One region of the Paenibacillus sp. FSL L8-0502 genome, then DNA from elsewhere that is predicted to be linked to it. Evidence: predicted binding sites of a transcription regulator. Region 1 holds the regulator's gene; the other holds the start of a gene.
The links. The regulator CtsR, encoded in region 1, represses protease genes until heat stress. The targets are predictions, from matches to a motif close to ATGGTCAATAAAGGTCAAACA.

Region 1 (12,613 bases):
ATTCGGTAAACGCGGTATCTTGTTCAGTACCCGATAGCCGCGTGCAGCAATATACTCCTCTGATGTCGCAGCTGAAGAAGGGTAGCCTAGTAAACGTACAATATGATTCACATCCAACAATTCGTCGTCCGTAGAACGTTTGAGTCCCAATATAATTTCACGAATCTTTTCGTCGCTATCGTCTTTGGCATAATCCTTATACAACAACCATGCTTCTTCCTCAATATTGCTGACAAGCTCTTCCATCTGCATACTAATTAGACGGCCCTCATTTCCGAGCTCGTTAATAAATCGTTTGATCTCCATTTTGATGCGCAGCACCATTTCGATCCGTTGGATGACATTAACGACCTCCGGCATGGTAACCAGCTCTTCAAATTCAGATGCTGTCAAATTCGTAGAGGCTTGCCCCAACACAGATCTATATTTTTCTAACGTCTGAATAGCCTGATTGGCTTTCGTTAAAATAACCCCGATTTCCTTGAGCGCATACCGTAATGTCCCCTGATACAAGGTAATAATATTACGCCGCTGGGAAATAGACACAACTAATTTGCCAGTCTGCTTTGCAACTCGTTCTGCTGTCCGGTGCCGAATTCCTGTTTCAATTGAAGAAATGGAGGAGTCCGGAATCAGTTGCGTATTGGCATATAAAATTCGTTTTAAATCCTCGCTTAATATGATTGCGCCGTCCATTTTAGCCAACTCATATAAATAGTTCGGTGAAAAATCACAATTGATGGAGAAACCGCCATCCACGACTTCCATAACTTCTGGGCTATAGCCAACGACCAGAAGAGCACCCGTTTTGGCACGCAAAACGTTTTCCAACCCGTCGCGAAAGGGAGTTCCCGGTGCCACAAGCCGCAGCAAATCGTTCATTTTATCCAGTTGGCTCGCTTCTTTCATTCTCAATGCCCCCTAATCTAATGCGGCTGCTAGTGCATCTGCCACCGTTCCTACTCCTATAATTTGTATCCCTTTCGGATGTGTCCAACCCTTCAAGCTTTTCTCCGGCATGATCACCCGTTTGAAACCTAGTTTCTCCGCTTCTCGTACTCGCTGTTCTGCTCGGGATACCGCGCGCACCTCACCTGTCAGTCCCACCTCGCCAAAAATCACATCATACGGCTTTGTAGGAGCATCCCTAAAGCTGGAAGCAATGCTCACAGCTATAGCCAAATCCACCGCCGGTTCATCCAACTTCACGCCTCCGGCTACGTTGAGATAAGCGTCCTGGTTTTGCAAAAACATGCCCATCCGCTTTTCTAGCACGGCTATGATTAATCCCATTCGATGATGGTCGACTCCTGTGCCCATTCGGCGTGGAGATGGAAAATGTGTAGCTGCAATCAATGCTTGCAGTTCAACCAATACAGGTCGGGTTCCTTCCATACTGGCTACAACAGTAGAACCTGCCACCCCCAGTGGCCGTTCAGACAGGAATAGTTCAGAAGGATTCGAAACCTCACGCAAACCGCTTTCAGCCATTTCAAAAATACCAATTTCATTTGTAGAACCAAAACGATTTTTAACTGCACGCAAAAGCCGATACGTATGGTGACGCTCTCCTTCAAAATAAAGTACACAATCAACCATATGTTCCAACAAACGCGGACCTGCAATGGCCCCTTCCTTGGTCACATGTCCTACCAATACCGTAGCAATACCTAGCCCCTTGGCAATTCGCATAAAGCGTGAAGTACACTCTCGCACCTGAGCCACACTACCTGGTGCACTCGTCACCTCAGGCAAATATACAGTCTGTATCGAGTCGATGACCAAAAATTCCGGCTTCAAGCTGTCCACCGCTTCTTCAATCGTCTCCAAATTCGTCTCACATAATACGTATAGGCTGGGGGACAAGGCACCGAGTCGATCTGCACGTAGTTTCGTTTGACGGACAGATTCCTCACCAGACACGTACAGCACCTTTAAACCAGTTAAAGCCAGCTCATTAGATGTTTGCAGCATAAGCGTAGATTTACCGATTCCCGGATCACCGCCCACCAAAACGAGTGAACCCGGCACCACACCTCCACCGAGTACTCGATTCAATTCGCCAATTCCCGTCAAAATTCGTGCTTCTTTACCGCTCTCCACCTCTATAATAGGGAGTGGCTTGTCTTTTGTGCTATGAGTAAGAAGGGAAGACCCCATTCCTTGAGTTTTTACAACGCTTTCTGTTTCTTCGACCATGGAATTCCATGCCTGGCATCCAGGACATTTTCCGTACCATTTGGGCGATTCATAACCACATTCCGTACAGGAAAACTTAGTTTTCACTTTAGCCATACTTTGTTCCTTGGCTCCTTATTGACGACGATGATGTCAAATTTATGTTCATACAGCCCAGAAAGAGCTGTAACAATAAAAGTTTACCATTGAAGCTTGGCGGACGTAAAGCAATATCACAAACTTTCCCAAAGCATTTACCCAACCTTTTCACCGTGTTTTATACACAAAAAGGGTGCCTTCGCAATAGCTTTCCAGCCTGCGAGACACCCTTTTCTACTGTTTATTTAGTAAACTGCTTTAGGACTTGGCAGATACATTATCCTTTTTGGTTACAGTCAATGTACCGTTCTCCTCATCAATGAAGAGAGAGTCACCTTTAGTAATGTTGCCAGTCAACAATTCCTCGGACAGGCGATCTTCGATATGCTTCTGGATTGCACGACGCAATGGACGCGCACCATACGCTGGATCAAAGCCTTCCTTCGCAAGGAATTTTTTAGCGTTGTCTGTCAACTCGAAGTCAACCTCATACTCATTCAGGCGTTTACGCAGCTCCTCAGACATGAGTGACACAATTTCAGCAATATGTTTTTCTTCGAGAGAATGGAAAACGATAATTTCATCAATCCGGTTCAAGAACTCAGGACGGAAGCTTTTCTTCAGCTCATCCATCACTTTGCCCTTCATATTATCGTAATCCGCTCCAGCGTCCACTACAGCTGTAAAGCCAAGCGTGGAGTTACGTTTAATCGCCTGTGCACCAACATTTGATGTTAGGATGATGAGTGTATTACGGAAATCAACGACACGACCTTTGGAATCTGTCAGACGACCGTCTTCCAGTACTTGCAGAAGAATATTGAATACTTCTGGGTGTGCTTTTTCAATTTCATCCAGCAATACAACAGAGTAAGGCTTACGACGTACCTTCTCGGTCAGTTGACCGCCTTCCTCATATCCAACGTACCCTGGAGGCGCTCCTACCAGACGGGACGTGGAGTGTTTCTCCATATATTCAGACATATCAATACGGATAACCGCATTTTCATCTCCAAACATGGATTCAGCCAAGGCGCGTGCCAACTCTGTTTTACCCACCCCAGTTGGACCGAGGAAAATAAAGGACCCAATTGGACGCTTCGGATCTTTCAGTCCGGCACGTGCCCGGCGAATCGCCCGGCTTACTGCCTTAACTGCTTCGTCCTGTCCGATTACCCGCTCATGCAGCAACTCTTCCATATTCAACAAGCGGTGTGTTTCTTCCTCTTTCAGCTTGCTGACTGGAACACCTGTCCAGATTGCAACGACTTGAGCGATATCCTCTGGTGTAACTTCAGAATCTGTACGACCCTGTTGTTCTTTCCATTGGTTTTTGGTCACGTCTAGCTCTTCACGGATTTTTTGCTCTGTATCACGCAGGGCTGCCGCTTTTTCAAACTCCTGACTTTGTACCGCTGAATCCTTTTCCTTCCGGATATCTTCCAGACGGTTTTCCAGCTGTTTCAGGTTTGGCGGTACAGTGTAAGAATTCAGTCTTACTTTGGAGCCCGCTTCATCAATAAGGTCAATAGCCTTATCTGGCAGGAAGCGATCAGTGATATAACGATCTGACAATTTTACGGCTGCTTCAATAGCCTCATCTGTGATCTTTACACGGTGATGCGCTTCGTAACGGTCACGCAGACCATACAGAATTTGAATCGCCTCTTCTGGAGAAGGTTGATCCACTGTAATGGGTTGAAAGCGACGCTCCAAAGCAGCATCTTTCTCAATATATTTGCGGTATTCATCCAGCGTGGTCGCACCGATGCATTGCAGCTCGCCACGTGCTAGAGCAGGTTTCAGGATGTTGGACGCATCAATTGCGCCTTCCGCTCCACCAGCACCAATCAGCGTATGCAGCTCATCAATGAACAACACGATATTACCCGCTTGACGAATCTCGTCCATAATTTTTTTCAAACGATCCTCGAATTCGCCACGATACTTGGTGCCTGCTACCACAGAGCCCATATCCAGTGTCATTACGCGCTTGTCGCGCAATGTTTCGGGAATCTCATTCGCTATGATTTTTTGAGCCAATCCTTCGGCAATCGCCGTTTTACCTACCCCAGGCTCACCAATCAGAACCGGATTGTTCTTTGTACGGCGGCTGAGCACCTGAATTACGCGTTCAATTTCCTTGCTACGCCCAATAACAGGGTCCAGGTTGTTTTCCTTCGCAGATGCCGTCAGATCGCGTGCCAGACTGTCCAGGGTTGGCGTGCTGACATTAGCTGGAGCACCGTGATGGCTGGAAACAGCCTCGCTGCTGCCGAGCAATTGAAGCACTTGCTGACGCGCTTTGTTCAGACTGATGCCCAGGTTGTTCAGTACGCGTGCTGCTACGCCTTCGCCTTCACGAATAAGACCAAGCAAAATATGTTCTGTACCTACATAGGTATGGCCCAGTTTGCGGGCTTCATCCATAGACAGTTCGATGACTTTTTTGGCACGTGGAGTATAGGCAATGTTCGTCGGTTGCTCTTGACCGCGTCCAATCAACGTTTCCACTTCATCCTGGATTTTTTCCAGTCCCAGGCCCAAACCGATTAAGGCTTTCGCTGCTATTCCTTCACCTTCACGAATGAGGCCTAGCAAAATGTGCTCTGTACCAATGTTGTTGTGTCCCAATCGAACTGCTTCTTCCTGAGCCAAAGCAAGCACTTTCTGTGCACGTTCCGTAAATCTTCCAAACATCATATATCCTGCACCTCCACAGTGTGTATTTCAGATCATTTTATATATTAAAGGGTTGTGCCTAATTTTTGCCGGATCAGCTTCGCCCGGTACATATCGCGCTCTTCGGTATTCATTTTATCCCCAAAGCTTTTTTGCAGGAACCCGGGTTGTGTCATCACATTCAGCTCATTCATCGCTGCGGTGGAAGGACGCTCCAAAATCCCCAAATCTACGCCAAGACGTACATCAGACAGCCGCTGTGCAGCCTCCTTGGAATCCAATACTGCTGCATACGACAAAATACCGAATGAACGCATCACCCGATCTGTAATTCGCAGCATAGATTCATTCATTAGCCTTTCTCTGGCAGAACGCTCGTGCTCAATAATTTGTAGCACCACGCCATGTAGATTCTCAATAATCTCCGCTTCGGTTTGTCCCAGTGTAATCTGATTAGACACCTGAAACAAATTTCCGACCGCTTCGCTGCCTTCACCGTAAATGCCGCGAACTGTAAGACCTACCTGTGAAACAGCAGACAATATACGATTGATTTGATGAGTCATGACTAATGCGGGCAAATGCATCATCACCGAAGCTCTCATACCTGTGCCGACATTCGTTGGACAACTGGTTAGAAAACCTCTCCGATCATCAAATGCATAATCAACATGCGCTTCAAATGCATCATCAATAACCATAGCGCGTTCCCAAGCTTCTCTAACCTGACATCCCGGATATAAGCACTGGATACGCAGATGATCCTCTTCGTTTATCATAACACTAACCGATTCATCATCGCTAATTAAGACAGCACCGTTACGAGATTCGTTCGCCAAATTAGGACTAATCAAATGCTTCTCAACCAGCACCTTCTTGTCGATCTCATCCAACTCGGATATTTTCAACGTATGAAAAGTACCAAAACCGCCTAAATCATCATACTGAAGGATATCCGTCAAGCGCTGAAGTGCTTCTGCCGACTGCTGATTGGTAGCAAGCATGGGAAAAGGCAGATGCTGCAAGTTACGCGCAATTCTTACCCGGCTGCTAATGACAATCTCCGAATCCGCAGCATCACCACGCATCCAGTCACTTAGCGGCTTCTCCGTAAACCGAACATTGGGCATTACGCATCCCTCCTACTCTTCACAAACTTTACTCTTCAGTCATTTCTTTTTCAAGCTCTCTGATTTGATCCCTAAGCTCAGCAGCTGATTCAAACTCTTCCTGTACAATATGCTGTTGCATCTCTTTTTTCAAATCGTCAATTTGCCGTTTAACCTTCAGTCGGCCACCAGTGCGAACCGGAACTTTACCAACATGATTCGTACTGCCATGCACACGCTTGAACAGAGGGTCCAGACGATTATCAAAATATTGATAGCACGACGGGCATCCGAAACGTCCCAGCTTACTAAACTGTGCATAGGTCATGCCACAATCCTTGCATTGCAGGTTCTGCGGACCACTGTGGCCTGGTGACTGGCTCTTTGTACTGGAGTCAAAATCCAACATCCCCGACAGCAAGCTATGAATTGAAAAGCCGTTAGGTGTTCCAGGGATCATCTCCCCTTTTTCCTTCGCACACGTCTCACAAATATGAAACTCTGTCTTTTCGCCATTCACAATTTTGGTGAAATGCAAAGTTGCCGGCCGCATATTACATTCTTGGCACAGCATAAAAGCACCTCCTTCAATGTCAGGATTTAATACCCACCCTACATCCAAAAATTAGTCTCTATTCACACATTATTTGGTCGCCAGCAATGAGATCAGCATAGCCTTAAGCAATCTTGCTCGCAGTTGATCACGATAGGGAAGCTTCAGTAATAATGTATCCCTCGATAAAGCAGCCTTCATTAGATTAGCTTCCCTTTTGCTTAAAAAATGGGCTTCCTCTAACTGATAAATCAGTCCTTCTGCTGCTGATTGGCTAATTTCCTCCCCGATGCTCTGATGAAGATGTGTATGGATGGCATGCTGTGCGGGTAGCTGAATTCGCTGAATACGAATGTAGCCTCCACCACCGCGTTTACTTTCCACCACATAGCCTTTTTCCAGCGTAAACCGGGTGCTAATTACATAATTAATTTGCGACGGCACGCAGGAAAAGCGGTCAGCCAGATCATTACGCTGAATCTCCACTAAACCTTGGGGACTTTCCAGCAATATACTCTTCAAATATTGTTCAATAATATCGGAAACATTGCGCATTTCATCATCCTCCACTAACGGAAACGCAAGTATTCAAGTACATTTCACGCTCCACAGAGTCCGCCGTATATTGAACTTAACCAAACGGTAAAGTCACGAATCTAAGCTGTATTTAGGCTATTGCCTGTTCTACATTCATTGAAATGTACCGTTTTGTCTCTAGTGTGGCCTTTATTTGCGATTAATCATACACTTCTCTTATGTTCATAAGAGTCAGCTCCTAACTATACGCAAATCATTTCAATCCTCGTTTGCTTCTTTACTATCGAAATTACTTCATACGGCCAATCCATCAGCATAATACTTTTACAGAATCACACTAGGTTTGATTGACTTTGACTTTCTTTGACTATATTCACATTATAGCACATTATTCATTTTTGCCAAGGGGTCAATACCATTTTTCGCAATCTAATTATGTTTTATACAATACCATAAAAAAACTCTTCCCATTACAGAAAGAGTTTTGAAAATAATGATAACCACACAAGTTATATTCTCTGAAAGATGAGCTTAAAAGATCTAAATAGGCCTTTATCAGAAAAAATCTAATAAAAACGTTTGATTTACTGGTATTACGCGTTTAAGGGCAGACACAGACTCACTACTCCCTTCAATCCGCTCCCACTTATACAGATCATCAGCCTGCTGATAGCCAAGCATCAGAGTCGTCAGTGACTGAATCCCAAGTTTCAAGTCAGCTACTATGACGTTTTCAGATGAATTGCTTATATCCACTCTCTCCAGATGTCCTTGCCCCTCCGTAGTAATCGTTAATCTCCATAATCCATCATTCCATGGAGCATACCGATCTGTCAGATTTAAGGTTAAACTTGTTTCCTCTTCAAGCTGTTCAAAAGGGAATCTTTCTACAAAAGCAGCTGCATCCACAATACGCCCCATAAAATAAGGCACAGTTTCCTGTTGAATTCGAGGATCATCAAGTAAAAATGGCAAATTGTCATCTGCTGGAACGTAAATAAATTTACCTTGGGTTATCATTGAGTCATGATTTGCAAAATAAGTCCATAAAGCCCGACGAGCCGTCTCATTTTCATATACCAACTCATCACAATTCAACTGTTTATCTTCAATTTTGTATAGTGCATATCCTTGCGGATCGCCTGTTTCTGAGTAATATACCGCAGTTCGATAGTTCTCACTTAAAATCCGCTCTTGCCACCATTCCTTATCTCGTACCAGCGTGCCATTATAACGAGATGCATACGCTTGATACACTTGGTCCAGTTCTGAAATATCCTTGATATCGCGTTTGACTATACCTTCTGTTTTAAGTTTTGCAGGGAATTTATCAATGGGAATGACGTATTTTTTGTACTCTGTATACGTTTCCCATCCAAATTTACGGTAGAAGGCAAAGGAGAATGGATGCAAAAAAGAAAGACTTTGTCCCGCAGACTTCATCTCTTCAAGTGCATGCGTCAATAAACGTGATACCATGCCTCCGCGACGCTTTTCTGGCCACGTCGCCACACCAGCAATGCCCCCCATATCAAAAACCTGACCATTTATGTATACCTGAAGCGGTAACAAAGTCAGTTTAGCATTTAAGTCATGTCCGTCGAATATTCCCCATGTTTGTTCTGGTTTGAATTTCTTCTTGGCCTTTTCCAGATCCTCTAGGGACATTGTAAACTGAAAAGCATATTGAGATAATTCAATAGCCGCTTCAAATTCCTCACGCTGTAATTGTCTGATCTCCATATCTTCATCACCTCGCTCGTATACTTGGACATCCATAAAAAAGATTACACACTTAGAGTGTGGCAAACCCCATTCTCTCTGTCAACCTTAGAAGCAGGTGGCCATCTAAAAATGCATAAAAAAGGATGATAATCTCATTGAGATTATCATCCTTTTCACTTTTGCTTGGCGACGTCCTACTCTCCCAGGACCCTGCGGTCCAAGTACCATCGGCGCTGGAGGGCTTAACGGTCGTGTTCGGGATGGGTACGTGTGGAACCCCTCCGCTATCGCCACCAAACATGAATTTGCTATGCAAATTCTATCGTACGGTTATTCGCTTCATCACTTATCGTGTGAATGAATAGCCATGCGCTTGTCGTATGTCTCTTGTACATACGTTCAAGGTTACACCCTGAAAACTGGATCCGAAACTCATTTGCGTTTTATCTTAGGATAAGCCCTCGACCGATTAGTATTGGTCAGCTCCATGCATTACTGCACTTCCACCCCCAACCTATCTACCTCGTCGTCTTCAAGGGGTCTTACTAATTGGGAAATCTCATCTTGAGGGGGGCTTCACGCTTAGATGCTTTCAGCGCTTATCCCTTCCGTACATAGCTACCCAGCGGTGCTCCTGGCGGAACAACTGGTACACCAGCGGTACGTCCATCCCGGTCCTCTCGTACTAAGGACAGCTCCTCTCAAATTTCCTACGCCCACGACAGATAGGGACCGAACTGTCTCACGACGTTCTGAACCCAGCTCGCGTACCGCTTTAATGGGCGAACAGCCCAACCCTTGGGACCTACTTCAGCCCCAGGATGCGATGAGCCGACATCGAGGTGCCAAACCTCCCCGTCGATGTGGACTCTTGGGGGAGATAAGCCTGTTATCCCCAGGGTAGCTTTTATCCGTTGAGCGATGGCCCTTCCATGCGGTACCACCGGATCACTAAGCCCGACTTTCGTCCCTGCTCGACTTGTAGGTCTCGCAGTCAAGCTCCCTTCTGCCTTTGCACTCTTCGAATGATTTCCAACCATTCTGAGGGAACCTTGGGGCGCCTCCGTTACTCTTTAGGAGGCGACCGCCCCAGTCAAACTGCCCACCTGACACTGTCCTCGCACCGGTTTACGGTACCAAGTTAGAACCTAGATACGATCAGGGTGGTATCCCAAGGATGCCTCCCTTCAAGCTGGCGCTCAAAGTTCGACGGCTCCCACCTATCCTGTACAGATCGTACCCAAATTCAATATCAAGCTGCAGTAAAGCTCCATGGGGTCTTTCCGTCTTGTCGCGGGTAACCTGCATCTTCACAGGTATTAAAATTTCACCGGATCTCTCGTTGAGACAGCGCCCAAGTCGTTACGCCATTCGTGCGGGTCAGAATTTACCTGACAAGGAATTTCGCTACCTTAGGACCGTTATAGTTACGGCCGCCGTTTACTGGGGCTTCGGTTCATAGCTTCGCCCCGAAGGGCTTACCACTCCCCTTAACCTTCCAGCACCGGGCAGGCGTCAGCCCGTATACTTCGCCTTGCGGCTTCGCACAGACCTGTGTTTTTGCTAAACAGTCGCTTGGGCCTTTTCACTGCGGCCCCCTCGGGCTATTCACCCTACCGAGGCACCCCTTCTCCCGAAGTTACGGGGTCATTTTGCCGAGTTCCTTAACGAGAGTTCTTCCGCGCGCCTTAGAATTCTCTTCTCGCCTACCTGTGTCGGTTTGCGGTACGGGCACCTTCTCCTGGCTAGAGGCTTTTCTTGGCAGTCTGAGATCATGACCTTCGCTACTATAATTTTCGCTCCCCATCACAGCCCAGCCTTAATGATATGCGGATTTGCCTACACATCAGCCTCACTGCTTAGACGGACATCCATCAGTCCACGTCACTACCCTACTGCGTCACCCCATCGCTCATAACGGATTACGGTGGTACAGGAATTTCGACCTGTTGTCCTTCGACTACGCCTATCGGCCTCGCCTTAGGTCCCGACTTACCCTGAGCGGACGAACCTTCCTCAGGAACCCTTAGGCTTTCGGCGGATCTGATTCTCACAGATCTTTTCGTTACTCATACCGGCATTCTCACTTGAATGCAGTCCAGCGCTCCTTACGGTACACCTTCAACCCGCATTCAACGCTCCCCTACCCCTGATGCAAAGCATCAAGCCATAGCTTCGGTGGTGTGTTTAGCCCCGTTACATTTTCGGCGCAGAGTCACTCGACCAGTGAGCTATTACGCACTCTTTCAATGGTGGCTGCTTCTAAGCCAACATCCTGGTTGTCTGTGCAACTCCACATCCTTTCCCACTTAACACACACTTGGGGACCTTAGCTGATGGTCTGGGCTGTTTCCCTTTCGACAATGGATCTTAGCACTCACTGTCTGACTCCCGGAACTAAATCTATGGCATTCGGAGTTTGACTGAGCTTGGTAACCCTTGCGGGCCCCGCACCCAATCAGTGCTCTACCTCCACGATTCTTCTTTCCGAGGCTAGCCCTAAAGCTATTTCGGGGAGAACCAGCTATCTCCGGGTTCGATTGGAATTTCTCCGCTACCCCCACCTCATCCCCGCATTTTTCAACATGCGTGGGTTCGGGCCTCCAGTGCGTGTTACCGCACCTTCACCCTGGACAGGGGTAGATCACCCGGTTTCGGGTCTACGTCCACGTACTCATTCGCCCTATTCAGACTCGCTTTCGCTGCGGCTTCAGCTCTTCACCTTAACCTTGCACGGGAACGTAACTCGCCGGTTCATTCTACAAAAGGCACGCCATCACCCATAAATAGGGCTCTGACTTCTTGTAAGCACACGGTTTCAGGATCTATTTCACTCCCCTTCCGGGGTGCTTTTCACCTTTCCCTCACGGTACTGCTTCACTATCGGTCGCCAGGGAGTATTTAGCCTTGGCAGATGGTCCTGCCGGATTCATACGGGGTTTCACGTGCCCCGCACTACTCGGGATCCGTCTCGGAGAGAACAAGTTTTGAACTACAGGGCTTTTACCTTCTCTGGCGGGCCTTTCCAGACCTCTTCATCTAACCGGTTCCTTTGTAACTCCATGTGAGACGTCCCACAACCCCAAGGAGCAAGCTCCTTGGTTTGGGCTAATCCGCGTTCGCTCGCCGCTACTGACGGAATCACTATTGTTTTCTCTTCCTCAGGGTACTTAGATGTTTCAGTTCCCCTGGTCTGCCTCTATTCTGCCTATGTATTCAGCAGAAAGTGACTGTCGATGAAGACAGCCGGGTTTCCCCATTCGGACATCCCCGGATCAAAGCTTGCTTACAGCTCCCCGAGGCCTTATCGTTGTTCGCCACGTCCTTCGTCGGCTCCTGGCGCCTAGGCATCCTCCGTGTGCTCTTTGTAGCTTAACCTAGACTTTTCTTTCAAATAAAGAAAATGTCGATGTTCGATAAAGAATGATTTTTTCCAAAGGCAAAAGATCTTTCCTTACCTGCTACCTTTATTTCACTTGTTTACACAAGATCAGCTTAAAGGAATATTCTAAAACGCAAATTCGTTTCGGTATCCAGTTTTCAAGGTGCAAGGCTGTTTGATTATCAATCAATCTCCAAGGAGTTAACGATTCTCTTACAGTTTATGATGAAATTGTAATTGGTGGAGCCAAGCGGGATCGAACCGCTGACCTCCTGCGTGCAAGGCAGGCGCTCTCCCAGCTGAGCTATGGCCCCTCACAAGTTCCATCAAAACTGAACAAATGGAATG
Region 2 (12,613 bases), 940 kb from region 1:
CGTCGGACAGAAGTCCGTACAGGTGAAGTTTCGTGTTGTTCTTCTTGGCATGTTGCACTGCTTTAACCAGTGTTTCATTGTCGTAGAATTCACCTTCACGGATGGACTTCGAAATACGAGTCAAGTCTTGATATACGATACGGCCTGCGCCGATGTTCAAGTGACCCACTTCAGAGTTACCCATTTGTCCTTCCGGCAAACCTACTGCTTCGCCAGAAGCCGTCAGCGTCGTATGAGGATACTGTTGTAAATACCGGTCGTAATTCGGTTTGTTGGCCTGTGCAACCGCATTGCCTTCCACGGTGTCACGCAGTCCGAACCCGTCCATAATAATTAAAGCTACCGGTTTTGGTGCTGTCATCTTACTTCGCCCCCTCAACAAGCGCGATGTACGACGCCGGTTGAAGACTGGCACCGCCCACGAGCGCGCCGTCGATATCGCTTTGACCCAGGTACTCAGTAACATTTTCAGGTTTTACACTACCACCATACTGAATACGTACAGCATTTGCTGTATTTTCATCATACAGCTCTTTAATCAGACTGCGGATATAGGAAATCACTTCATTCGCATCCTGCGAAGTGGAGGATTTGCCTGTTCCGATGGCCCAGATTGGCTCATAAGCAACAACTACTTGTGCAGCCTGATCCTTAGCCAAACCAGCAAAAGCTGCTACAGTTTGCACTTTTACAACTTCTTTGGTTTGTCCAGCTTCACGATCTTCCAGCTTTTCGCCTACACATACGATTGGAGTCAGGTCATGACGGAATGCCGCATGAACCTTTTTGTTCACCGTTTCGTCTGTTTCATTAAAATATTCACGACGTTCGGAGTGTCCGATCACAACGTAGTCTACGCCCAGATCTTTCAGCATTCCGCCGCTAATTTCACCTGTAAATGCACCATCTTCTGCAAAGTGCAGGTTTTGTGCGCCAATTTTAATAGACGTGCCTTTTACTGCTTCAACCAGAGCAGGAAGATTCGTAAATGGTGCGCAAATCACGCTTTCCACTCCTGCAACCTCTGCTTTGCCTTTGATCTCTTCGATGAAAGTTTTAGCTTCTGGTACGGTTTTAAACATCTTCCAGTTACCCGCGATAATCGGTGTTCTCAATGGTTTCAACTCCTAACTATTAGGTGCCCTAAAGCTTTATTCACGCATAGTGCGTTTGATTATTTATCGTTCAGTGCAACAACACCCGGAAGTGCTTTGCCTTCCATAAATTCCAGAGATGCGCCGCCGCCAGTGGAAATATGATCCATCTTGTCAGCCAAGTGGAATTTTTCAGCCGCAGCCGCAGAATCACCGCCACCAATGATGGTGTATGCTTCAGTTGTTGCGCAAGCTTCCGCTACTTCACGAGTACCACCAGCGAAAGGCTCGATTTCAAATACGCCCATTGGTCCGTTCCATACAACCAGTTTGGAGTTTTTGATTACATCTGCATAGATTTTACGTGTTTTCGGTCCAATGTCCACGCCTTCCCAAGCTGCAGGAATGCCGTCGATATCCACAATGTCTGTGTTCGCCGTAGCGCTGAAATCGTCAGACACAACAATATCTACCGGAAGATAGAAGTTTTTGCCGAGTTTCTTCGCTTTTTCGATAAATCCAAGAGCTACGTCCAGTTTGGATTCATCCAGCAAAGATTGACCCACTTCATAACCTTGAGCTTTGAAGAATGTATAAGTCAAACCGCCACCAATGATTACGTTATCTGCAATGTTCAGCAGGTTGTCGATCACGTCGATTTTGTCTTTTACTTTGGAACCGCCGATAATGGCTGTAAAAGGACGATCTGGATTCGACAGAGCTTTACCAATAACAGACAATTCTTTTTCCATCAGCAGGCCGGAAACAGCCGGAAGAATATGAGCGATACCTTCAGTGGAAGCATGAGCACGGTGTGCTGCGCCGAATGCGTCATTCACGAAAACGTCAGCCAATTCAGCAAATTGCTTCGCCAACTCAGGATCATTCTTTTCTTCTCCTGCATAGAAACGTACATTTTCAAGCAACAGCACGTCGCCGTTTTGCAGTTCAGCCACTTTCGCTTTAACAGCTTCGCCTACCGCTTCGTCCACTTTAACTACTGGCTTTTTCAGCAGTTCAGACAAACGTACGCCAACAGGAGTCAGACGCATGGATTCAACAACCTGACCTTTTGGACGTCCAAAGTGACTCGCCAAAATAACTTTTGCACCTTTTTCAATCAGGTAGTTAATGGTTGGCAAGGTTTCACGAATACGCTTGTCATCTGTAATTTTACCGTCTTCAACCGGAACGTTAAAATCTACACGAACAAACACCCGTTTTCCATTCAGTTCTATATCACGTACGCTCTTTTTGTTCATCTCCATATTCCTCCGCACCCTTATAATTTTACGAAACAGGAATTCAAGGCACATTTTGATATATAAAGAGCGGAAACAATAACCTGTTTCCGCTCTATGATGTTGCTAATAAGAAAGTTCTTATTATTTAGCCAGTTTAGCGAAGTATTCCAACGTGCGGATCAATTGTGCAGTGTAGGACATTTCGTTGTCATACCAAGCTACAGTTTTCACCAGTTGTTTGTCGCCGACAGTCAGAACTTTAGTTTGAGTTGCATCGAACAAAGAACCGAAAGTGAGGCCTTTGATGTCGGAAGAAACGATTTGATCTTCAGTGTATCCATAAGTTTCAGGATCGGAAGCTTCTTTCATCGCTGCGTTGATTTCTTCAGCAGTTACGTTTTTCTCCAGAACTGTTACCAACTCAGTCAGGGAACCTGTAGGTACTGGAACACGTTGAGCCGCGCCATCCAATTTACCTTTCAACTCAGGGATAACCAAACCGATTGCTTTAGCAGCACCAGTTGTGTTAGGAATGATGTTTTCAGCTGCTGCACGAGCACGACGGAAGTCACCTTTAGCATGTGGAGCATCCAAAGTGTTTTGGTCGCCAGTGTAAGCATGAATTGTAGTCATCAAACCTTCAACGATACCAAATTTATCTTGCAGTGTTTTAGCCATAGGAGCCAGGCAGTTCGTTGTGCAAGAAGCACCAGAGATTACAGTTTCAGTTCCATCCAGAATTTCATGGTTTACGTTGTAAACGACAGTTTTCATGTCGCCAGTAGCTGGAGCGGAGATAACAACTTTTTTAGCGCCGCCTTTCAAATGTTTCTCAGCAGCTTCTTTAGTTGTGAAGAAACCTGTGCATTCCAGAACGATGTCTACACCCAGGTCTCCCCAAGGCAGTTCTTCAGGGTTGCGGTTAGCCAAAACTTTAACTTCTTTACCGTTTACTTTGAAGAAGCCATCATGTACTTCTACTTGTCCTTGGAAATTACCTTGTGTTGTATCATATTTCAACAAATGTGCCAACATTTTGGAATCTGTCAAGTCATTGATTGCTACTACTTCAATACCTTCCACGTTTTGAATCCGACGGAAAGCAAGGCGTCCAATACGTCCGAAACCATTAATACCAACTTTAACTGTCATGAGTGAGTTCCTCCCAAAGTTCGTTTAGTTTAGTTTTATATATTCAAGACAGACCCGAAAGCCTGTCAAGACAACACGATTCATAAATCCTATATTAATCATTTAAATAACGACTTACAATCTCAACAGCAGCGCCTTCGTCGGTGACCAGAATGTCTTCTTGCCCGAAACGCAGTACCGCATGAATAGCGGCCGCCTTGTTCTTGCCTCCAGCTACACCTAGAACCGTATCGGTACGCCTAATGTCCTCCAATCGGAGTCCAAGCGTCAGCATTCTGTGAACAACGACGCCATCTTCGTTAAAATAATAACCAAACGATTCGGCTACCGCCCCTTCACTGCTGATCTGGGCAAAGGTTTCGGGATCAAGTTTACGTCTATGTGCCATCGCTATGGCGTTGCCTATCCCGTGAATGATGATACGACTCTCGCGAATCAGGCTCAATATATCCTGAATGTTCGTATCTTCAAGCAAGGAGTTGTAAGCATGATTGCTGAGCAAATCCGGTACATGGAGCAGACGGTATTGAGCGCCGACCTTGCGAGCCATTGTGGAAGCAATTGTGTTGGCCTGCATTTCCATGCTTTCTCCCAAACCCCCGCGTGCCGGTACAAACCACCCACCCTTAAGGGGGCCATTAGAAGGCAATGCCAGTTGTTCCGCCACGTCTGCAATCGTCGTGCCACCTGTTACAGCGACCACATCCTCGTCGTCCATAACACTTAGCAACGCTTTTGCTCCAGCGCGCCCCAGCTCCTGCTTTGTTAACGGAGAAACATCCGAATCCCCTGGAACGACAACCACCTTCCTCAAACCATAGGCTTGACGAATCTGGTCCTCCAATTGGGACAGGCCGAACAAGTTATTCGCAATCGGCTCCAGCTGTTCCAGCAGATCCAGTCCTGCTTTGCTCACCTTCATGCCTACACTCTCAATCTCAATTAGCCCCTGAGCTTTAAGAAGATCGGTTTCGGCGCGCAACACGCGCTCGGTCATGTTCAGTGAAGCTGCCAGTGTTCTGCGTCCAACAACATCGGACAGCATAATCTGATGCAGGATCGTGTACCTTTTTTTCAAAACATCCATGAGGTCGGGCAGAAGCTGCTTCTGTATTTCTAATATCTTTCGCATGCTTTCCACTCCCGCACACTTCTAAGTTCTGTCTCTAACTGGTCTTAAAACGTCCCGGGATAACTTTTTAAGTCCCACGTATATCTTAACCAATATTTGCTCCATATGCAAGTCTATCTGAACCTATATTTCTCAACCATTTGTCTGAATATGCGCATTTAATAAAAGCTTGCAATTCACTGCTGTATATCATATAATCATCTTTGTTTCCAATTAGCTGTTTAATTAGTTAGTTGTTTGCATTGAATCAACTATGCGCCCGTGGTCCAACGGATATGACGTAGGCCTCCGGAGCCTGAGATCGAGGTTCGATTCCTCGCGGGCGCGCCATTTTAAATGAACGCTTAAATGCTTCTATATAATGTTTTAACCAATAAGAGCGCTGAGGGCTCTTTTTTTTAATCATTAGTTTGACTTTCTTTGACTTTTTGTTTGAAATTGTTTATCATGTGGTTAATACGGTAACAGTTTATAAATAAGGGACGTGTACTCGGCATGTCCACCAAATCCACTAACGATATTTAAGGGAGGTTTTTTGACGTGAGCTATGTTCCTATGGTAGTAGAACAAAGTAACCGCGGCGAACGCGCCTATGACATTTATTCCAGACTGTTAAAGGATCGCATTATTTTGTTAGGCTCGGACGTCAATGACGTTGTAGCCAACTCTATAATTGCGCAAATGCTGTTTTTGGCTGCCGAAGATCCTGAAAAAGATATTCACTTGTATATTAACAGTCCTGGCGGTTCCATTACAGCTGGTATGGCCATTTTCGATACGATGCAATACATTAAACCTGATGTATCTACGATTTGTGTAGGTATGGCGGCTTCCATGGGCGCGTTCTTGCTGAATGCAGGCGCCAAAGGTAAACGTTTCGCTTTGCCAAACAGTGAAATTATGATTCACCAACCTCTGGGTGGTGCACAAGGCCAGGCAACGGATATCGAAATCCGCGCACGCCGCATTCTGAAAATGCGTGATAAACTGAACCGCATTCTCGCAGATCGCACAGGCCAACCACTGGAACGTATTGAAAAAGATACAGACCGTGACTACTTCATGTCTGCTGATGATGCCAAAGAATACGGTATTATTGATAAAGTGCTAACTAGCTCCTCTCCAGAAGGTGTATAAGAGAAAAAATTTGCCTCTCGATAGCTGGTAAATGAAAAAGCTGCTCCGGATGTTATTATCCGGTAGGCAGCTTTTTTGCTTTATTGTTTTTTAGAGTATAGACAGTCCAACTTACTCATTTCTACTATTAAATCTGTCCCGCAAAAGGCTTTCCGCCTTGAGGCAGCAGTTGACCGAACGAGTAGGTAAACTCCGGAATTCCATACGCGTATGGCGCATAATCATACAAATCAAACACGATTGTTACTCCACTGTTCGTCACATAAAAATTCTGATCTGCCGCCAACTCTTTAAATTTACCGAATCCTTCACCAGCCTGAAGCGCATCGATTTTTTTCTTCAAATCAGCATTGAGGAACTTTTTGTAATTTGGATTCGCCTTCAATACGTCAGACAACTGCAGCAGTTTACCATCAGCGAGCGAGAACGTATATCCTTTACGTACCGTCATTCCATGTGCGCCACCCATATACGAGTAATCCTGCATAATCACACTTAGAATACCGTCCTTGTTATAGGCAATTGCAAAATCATTTTCGAAATCATACGGTCTTTCTGTTGTAGCCTCTCCCTCAGCCACCATCTTTTTGCCTGCTGCCAATATACCCTCTGCATGCTTTTTAAGCACATGGTTAATGGCCTGCTCTGCCTCAGGATTCAGCTGGCTGCCGCTGATTTGCGGATACTTAACTTTGTAAGATACCTTCGCATTACTCGAAGCTGGAAGTGTTTGAGACGCAATTGTGATCGGGTTTAGCTGACTTTTACTTAGCGTTACTGTCTTCTGAGCTGCGTTCCATTGAGCATCTATGCCTAGATAGTCTTTCAACAGACTCATAGGAATGTATAGCTTCCCAGCGATCTGTTTGGCATCCATACTACGTGTATTGATTCCATTGACGTTGACGTAGGCATCCGAGGAAGAAGCCATAATGTAAAGTTTATTGTACCCGCTACCTACGGTATATGTCGTTGCTTTCGCATCATAGCTTACTGGAATCCCCAAGCTGTCACGCAGTGCGGCCACCGGAATCATTGTACTCCCGTTCACTTGAACACCTTTAGCGGGCAACGTTTTACCATTCCATTGGATAGTGATTCCTGGTTGCTGTGTTGCCGCTTGCTGCTGTTTAATCGATGCTGCCTGGATATATGAAACGGGAACAGCTGCGACTCCTGCTAAAATCCCTGCTGCCAGCAGTGCTGAACCCCATTTTTTCGTATGCTTATTCATATTAAGTATTCCTCCTGTTATTATTTCTGTATTGTCTATGTGTAAATAATCACTTTACTTATTATATCTATACCCCATTGTATGTAGTTTACAATCTGTACACTCCCCGATTTCAATCTGTACACCTAGTAACCCTTAGCTATGACAGACTCATTACAAAAAGGTTTCGGTATACAAAAAAAGCCAGCAAGCCAGCCTGCGCATGATGCAGGCCGCTTGTGGCTTCGTTTGATGATCTATATTAGTTCATTTCGTATTGAGCCGACACCTGAACTTTCACTGTTACTTGCCCCGATTGTATCTCTGTCCCGCTACCTGCTAAATCCATGAGCGATTTTGACATGGCATTTTCACGTTGTGTAAAGACTTGTGCTTCTCCGCCATCTACCGTCACATTCACAAGAGCACCTAATCCGCGTTTGGCCGCTTTAGCTACAGCACTAGCTTTAGATTGTGCGCTTCCCAATGCTTTAGTAATGGCTTCTTCCTCATAAGTCGAAGGATCTTCCACGGAAAAACGAATATTATCTACGTTATTGGCTCCGGACTTGGTCGCCTCATCCAACAACTGACCTATTTTATCCAAATCGCGGTATTTAACGGAAATTGTATGGTTGGCAGTGTAGCCTTTGAGCTTCTGCCCTTCTTTTTCGTTATAGGTGTAGTTAGGCTGTACATAAAACTGGCTGGTCTGAATGTCATCTCCGCTGATGCTCCACTTTTCTTTCAGCAGTTGTGTAACCTTGTTCAATTTTGTAGCATTAGCTTTTTGAGCAGCGGCTGCCGTATTCCCTTCCGATTGTACACCGATAGAGAGATAAGCAATATTGGGCTTTGCCAATACTTCCCCGCTTCCAGTCACATTAATTACACCGTTTACCGTCGAAGCTGTTGACGCAGCATAAGCACGATCTGCCCCTGTCCATAATCCTCCTGCTACTCCCCCTGCTATTAATGCACCTGTGAGAACTGCTGTGGCTACTGTTTTTGTCCAAAGTCTCATTGAATTCAACCTCTTTCTAGTAAATGTTTGTACCTTCCAGACGGAAAAGACGGAAAAAGGTTGCAGCCAAGCGTACAAATTTCCGAAACAGAGCATGACCACGAGGATTTTCATTATTTATAGTTTGAACTTAATACGGCCTCTATATCCAATAAATCCACAATAAAACAGTTAGCTGAGGAGTGTTCGAAGGATTTTTTTCTGGATATAAAAAAAGCCCCAAAGGGGCTTTTCACTAAGATCATACACTATATTACAAGCAATTCTTTGTTTATTGATTTTCCAGCTCTACCTTACTAACCAGACTTACTAAAGCGTTTACAGCCTGTTCGGCATCCGCACCTTCAGCACTAATATTGATTTCAGTACCTGTGCTGATGGCAAGACTCATAATACCCATGATGCTCTTGGCATTAACCTTTTTGTCATCTTTTTCCACAAAAATCTCAGATGAATATTTATTCGCTTCCTGTACGAACAACGCAGCAGGTCTGGCGTGCAGTCCTGTTTTCAAACGTACGACTACCGGATGTTTTGACATGTCAGCTTACCCCCTCATCAAATAAATCTGGACACTACTTACTCCATTTTATTTATCACATTATAACATTAACCCGGGACAGACACTAGAAAAAAAACTAAAAAAACTGGGGCTAAAAGCCCCACCAACATTCTTTTTACGGAATCAGGCCATTTTCGCCCCTGATTTTGTCAGCCATCTCATCAATTTTGCGAAGCCGATGATTTACACCCGATTTACTCACGACCCCTTTGAGCATTTCCCCGACTTCTTTCAAATTCAAATCGGGATGAGCGAGCCGAACTTCTGCCACTTCACGCAGTTTATCCGGCAAGGTCTCCAAGCCAACTTCTCTCTCCAGCAACTTAATATTCTCAATTTGCCGGACAGCAGCTCCAATTGTCTTGTTCAAATTAGCCGTTTCACAATTGACAATACGATTCACGGAATTGCGCATATCGCGCATAATGCGTACATCTTCAAATTTGAACAAGGCTTGATGCGCCCCAATGATGCTAAGCAGCTCAATGATCTTCTCGCCTTCCTTGATGTAGAGAATAAAACCCTTTTTTCGCTCAATACAGCGAGCATTTAGATGAAACTCATTCGCAAGATCAACGAGTGCCTGACAATGCTCCTCATACATCGAAGAAATTTCAAGGTGGTAAGATGATCCTTCAGGATTGTTGACAGAGCCACCTGCCATAAAGGCGCCCCGTAAATAAGCTCTCTTACAACAGTTTTTCCGAACAATATCCCGATTAATCCCGTCAGTGAACAAGAAACCTTCTGAGACGATATAAAGATCCTTTAGCAGTTGTTGCACATCATTAGGAATACGGACAATGTACACATTATTTTTTTTCAAGCGCATTTTTTTCCGTACAAGCAGTTCGATATGAAGTTGAAAATGCTTCTTGATCAAGGAGTAAATCCGCCTTGCAATCGCGGCATTTTCTGTGGACACGTCCAATATCACCCTTTTATTCGACAGTTGTACGGATCCGAGCATACGTATGAGCGCAGATAGTTCCGCTTTCTCACAGCAGGACTGGCTTTCAATCATCGTAAGCTCTTTTTTCGTTTGTGCCGCAAAGGACAAGGGACTCACCTCCTTCTTAATATCCAGTTTTGTACCAATTGGTAAATATGCTGGCTCAATTTGTCTGCATCATGCCGTAAATACGTGCGGAACAGAACTAATGTATCTGCCACCACTTTATATCCCCGGTCGGTCAGCTCGCCCATGTCTACTTGAACTGGCTTGGCTCCCTGCTCGGCATACATTTCCTGTACTTGGGGTGGAATTTCTCCGTTATTTACAATGACATAGTCGAAGAGATGATGCCCTACATGCTCAAAAATAGCTTGCAGATGGTCTCCTACTGTATAGCCATCGGTTTCACCAGGCTGGGTCATAACGTTACAGACAAATATTTTGATAGCGTCTGATTTCACTACAGCTTCAGCGAGTTTAGGTACAAGCAAATTCGGTAATATGCTGGTATATAGACTGCCGGGGCCAATCAAAATCGCATCAGCTTCATTAATGGCCTCTACAGCCTCAGGCAACGGCTCCACGTGAGTCGGTTCAAGAAAGACGCGTTTGATTCGTCCGCCCGCTTCTGGGATCTTGGACTCTCCGGTAATCACCGTGCCATCCTCCATTTCGGCGCTTAGCACAACGCCTTCCTCGGCTGCTGGCAGCACACGTCCCCGGACAGCAAATACACGGCTAAGCTCACGCACCGCCGTTACAAAATCTCCCGATATATCGGTCATCGCTGCTAAAATCAGATTGCCCAGACTATGGCCTGACAATCCTGATCCCGCACCGAAACGGTATTTCAGCATATCTGACATCACTGGTTCCACGTCAGCCAAGGCAGTCAGCACATTGCGAATATCCCCTGGGGGGGGCATCTGCAGCTCACTGCGCAAAATCCCGGAACTTCCGCCATCGTCAGCGACTGTAACAATAGCCGTAATATCTAGCGGCTTTTGCTTTAAGCCCCGCAGCATGACGGACAAGCCGGTTCCGCCGCCCATAACAACTATACGTGGGCGCTCCCGTTGTGATCCGGTCTCTTTCATGATTTCACCTCATTAATGCCGGTCCCGATCAGCATCCCGATGCGAAACAGAAACAGATTCTGTCTCGCTGGCACCCAGCATTTTTCCTAAATACTCCGATATTGCAACAGAACGATGCTTACCGCCAGTACAGCCAATGCCGATAATGACCTGGCTTTTGCCTTCTTTGCGATATTGCGGAATCAAAAAGTGTAACATATCCAGCAACTTGGTCAAGAATGCCTGAGTCTCGGGCCATTTCATGACATAATCATATACATCGCTATCCTGTCCAGTGTGGGGACGTAGTTGATCCACATAGTGGGGATTAGGCAGGAAGCGCACATCGAATATAAGATCGGCATCAATGGGAATACCATACTTGAAGCCAAAAGAAGTAATGTTCACGGAAAGCATACTGCTCTCCAGATGAGAAAATCGTGAAATAATCCTTGCCTTTAAAGTTGCAGGCTTCATCACACTTGTGTCAATAACCTGTGTAGCCGAGCTTTTTAGTTCTTCCAACATCTTGCGCTCCAACCGAATCCCATCCAAAGGCATACCGTCTGGAGCCAGCGGATGACGTCTACGACTTTCCTTATACCGCTGTACGAGAACGCCATCATTCGCATTTAAGAATAAAATTTCACAATGAATCGTAAAATGATCTTTAATATAATTCAACGATTCCGACAAGGCAGTGAAAAATTCTCGTCCGCGTAAATCAATGACGAGTGCAACCTTGCCTATTTTACCATTAGACTGCTCAATCAACTCTGCAAATTTGGGAATCAGTACAGGGGGCAAATTATCAACACAGAAGAAGCCCAAGTCTTCCAGGCTCTGAACCGCAATGGTCTTCCCTGCGCCTGACATCCCCGTAATAATAATGAGCGTTGCCCACGGCGCAGCATTTTTTAGGTTATCTGTCATATGGACTTCCCTCTCCTTTTGCTTCTTCGCTCTATGCCAGTACCCGTATTATCAGTAACCTGTGGTCAGGAGCGTAGCAGCAACCCTGCAGCCCCTACAACACCCGCGTCATTGCCTAACACCGCTGGTACGATATATACACCTTTTTGAAGCGGTTCAGGTGCCAGCTTGGCGTATACGCGACGCATCTCTTCAAACAAAAAGTCGCCTGCTTTAGAAACACCGCCGCCTATAATAAACAACTCTGGATTAAGCACAGCGGCAACCGCTGCCATGGATTTCCCCAAATAAAAGGCAGCCCGGTTCACGATACGCAGTGCGACTTCATCCCCGGCTTTAGCAGCATCAAATACTTCCTTGGCGGCAATTTGATCCTCCAGCGCCAGAGAGGTCCGGTCGCCACGTTCCACAGCATCCTTGGCCATACGAATGATGCCTGTTGCAGAAGATACAGTTTCCAAGCAACCCATTTTGCCGCATCCACACTGAATTGCCTCCAGATCAGGTACGACGCTGATATGACCAATTTCCCCGGCCATGCCTGAAGAACCTTGGTATATTCTACCGTTTATAATAATACCGCCACCTACTCCTGTTCCCAGGGTATAGCATACGCAGTTTTCGATGCCTTTGCCTGCACCAGCCCAAGCCTCACCTAGCGCAGCAACATTCGCATCATTGTCTATTTTCACAGGCTTGCCAATCCGGTTCTCTAGGAGCGCACGGATCGGTACGTCACGAAAGCCAATATTAGGAGCGAGGACAATAATACCATCACGAACATTCGTAAAACCTGCAACGCCTGCACCGACACCCTTGAGTTGATCCCACTCATAAGGAGATTCCTCAACAATGTGCCGCACATATTTTTCGATATTACCAATGACAACATCTACACCTTTATCGGTTTCGGTTGGTCCCTCGTATGTGTGCAAAAGCTGTCCGTTCTCATTACAAATGCCTACTTTAATCGCTGTACCGCCCAAATCGACACCCACATAGATACTTTCAGACATGTTCCAAGCCACCTTTATGTTTACTTAAAAACCTGGTATGAAATATATGCTTATAATTCCTACTTCATAATAGTA

Region 2: a site for CtsR is predicted at 5,030-5,050, ahead of clpP (ATP-dependent Clp endopeptidase proteolytic subunit ClpP). Genes of this name have one in related genera too.

Annotation. Positions count from the first base shown of each region.
Region 1 is NZ_CP151958.1:5,061,760-5,074,372, forward strand. It holds gene disA (DNA integrity scanning diadenylate cyclase DisA) at 1-909, opposite strand, end outside; gene radA (DNA repair protein RadA) at 922-2,295, opposite strand; gene clpC (ATP-dependent protease ATP-binding subunit ClpC) at 2,536-4,980, opposite strand; gene NSQ57_RS22225 (protein arginine kinase) at 5,025-6,089, opposite strand; gene NSQ57_RS22230 (UvrB/UvrC motif-containing protein) at 6,118-6,642, opposite strand; gene NSQ57_RS22235 (CtsR family transcriptional regulator) at 6,712-7,176, opposite strand; gene NSQ57_RS22240 (GNAT family N-acetyltransferase) at 7,714-8,901, opposite strand; rRNA gene rrf (5S ribosomal RNA) at 9,065-9,181, opposite strand; rRNA gene NSQ57_RS22250 (23S ribosomal RNA) at 9,333-12,261, opposite strand; tRNA gene NSQ57_RS22255 (tRNA-Ala) at 12,504-12,579, opposite strand.
Region 2 is NZ_CP151958.1:205,951-218,563, reverse strand. It holds gene gpmI (2,3-bisphosphoglycerate-independent phosphoglycerate mutase) at 1-361, opposite strand, end outside; gene tpiA (triose-phosphate isomerase) at 363-1,115, opposite strand; gene NSQ57_RS00960 (phosphoglycerate kinase) at 1,175-2,356, opposite strand; gene gap (type I glyceraldehyde-3-phosphate dehydrogenase) at 2,480-3,490, opposite strand; gene NSQ57_RS00950 (sugar-binding domain-containing protein) at 3,585-4,622, opposite strand; tRNA gene NSQ57_RS00945 (tRNA-Arg) at 4,878-4,952, shown strand; gene clpP (ATP-dependent Clp endopeptidase proteolytic subunit ClpP) at 5,163-5,759, shown strand; gene NSQ57_RS00935 (DUF4163 domain-containing protein) at 5,887-6,993, opposite strand; gene NSQ57_RS00930 (SIMPL domain-containing protein) at 7,235-7,996, opposite strand; gene NSQ57_RS00925 (HPr family phosphocarrier protein) at 8,268-8,537, opposite strand; gene whiA (DNA-binding protein WhiA) at 8,674-9,618, opposite strand; gene NSQ57_RS00915 (YvcK family protein) at 9,624-10,610, opposite strand; gene rapZ (RNase adapter RapZ) at 10,623-11,522, opposite strand; gene NSQ57_RS00905 (ROK family glucokinase) at 11,588-12,538, opposite strand.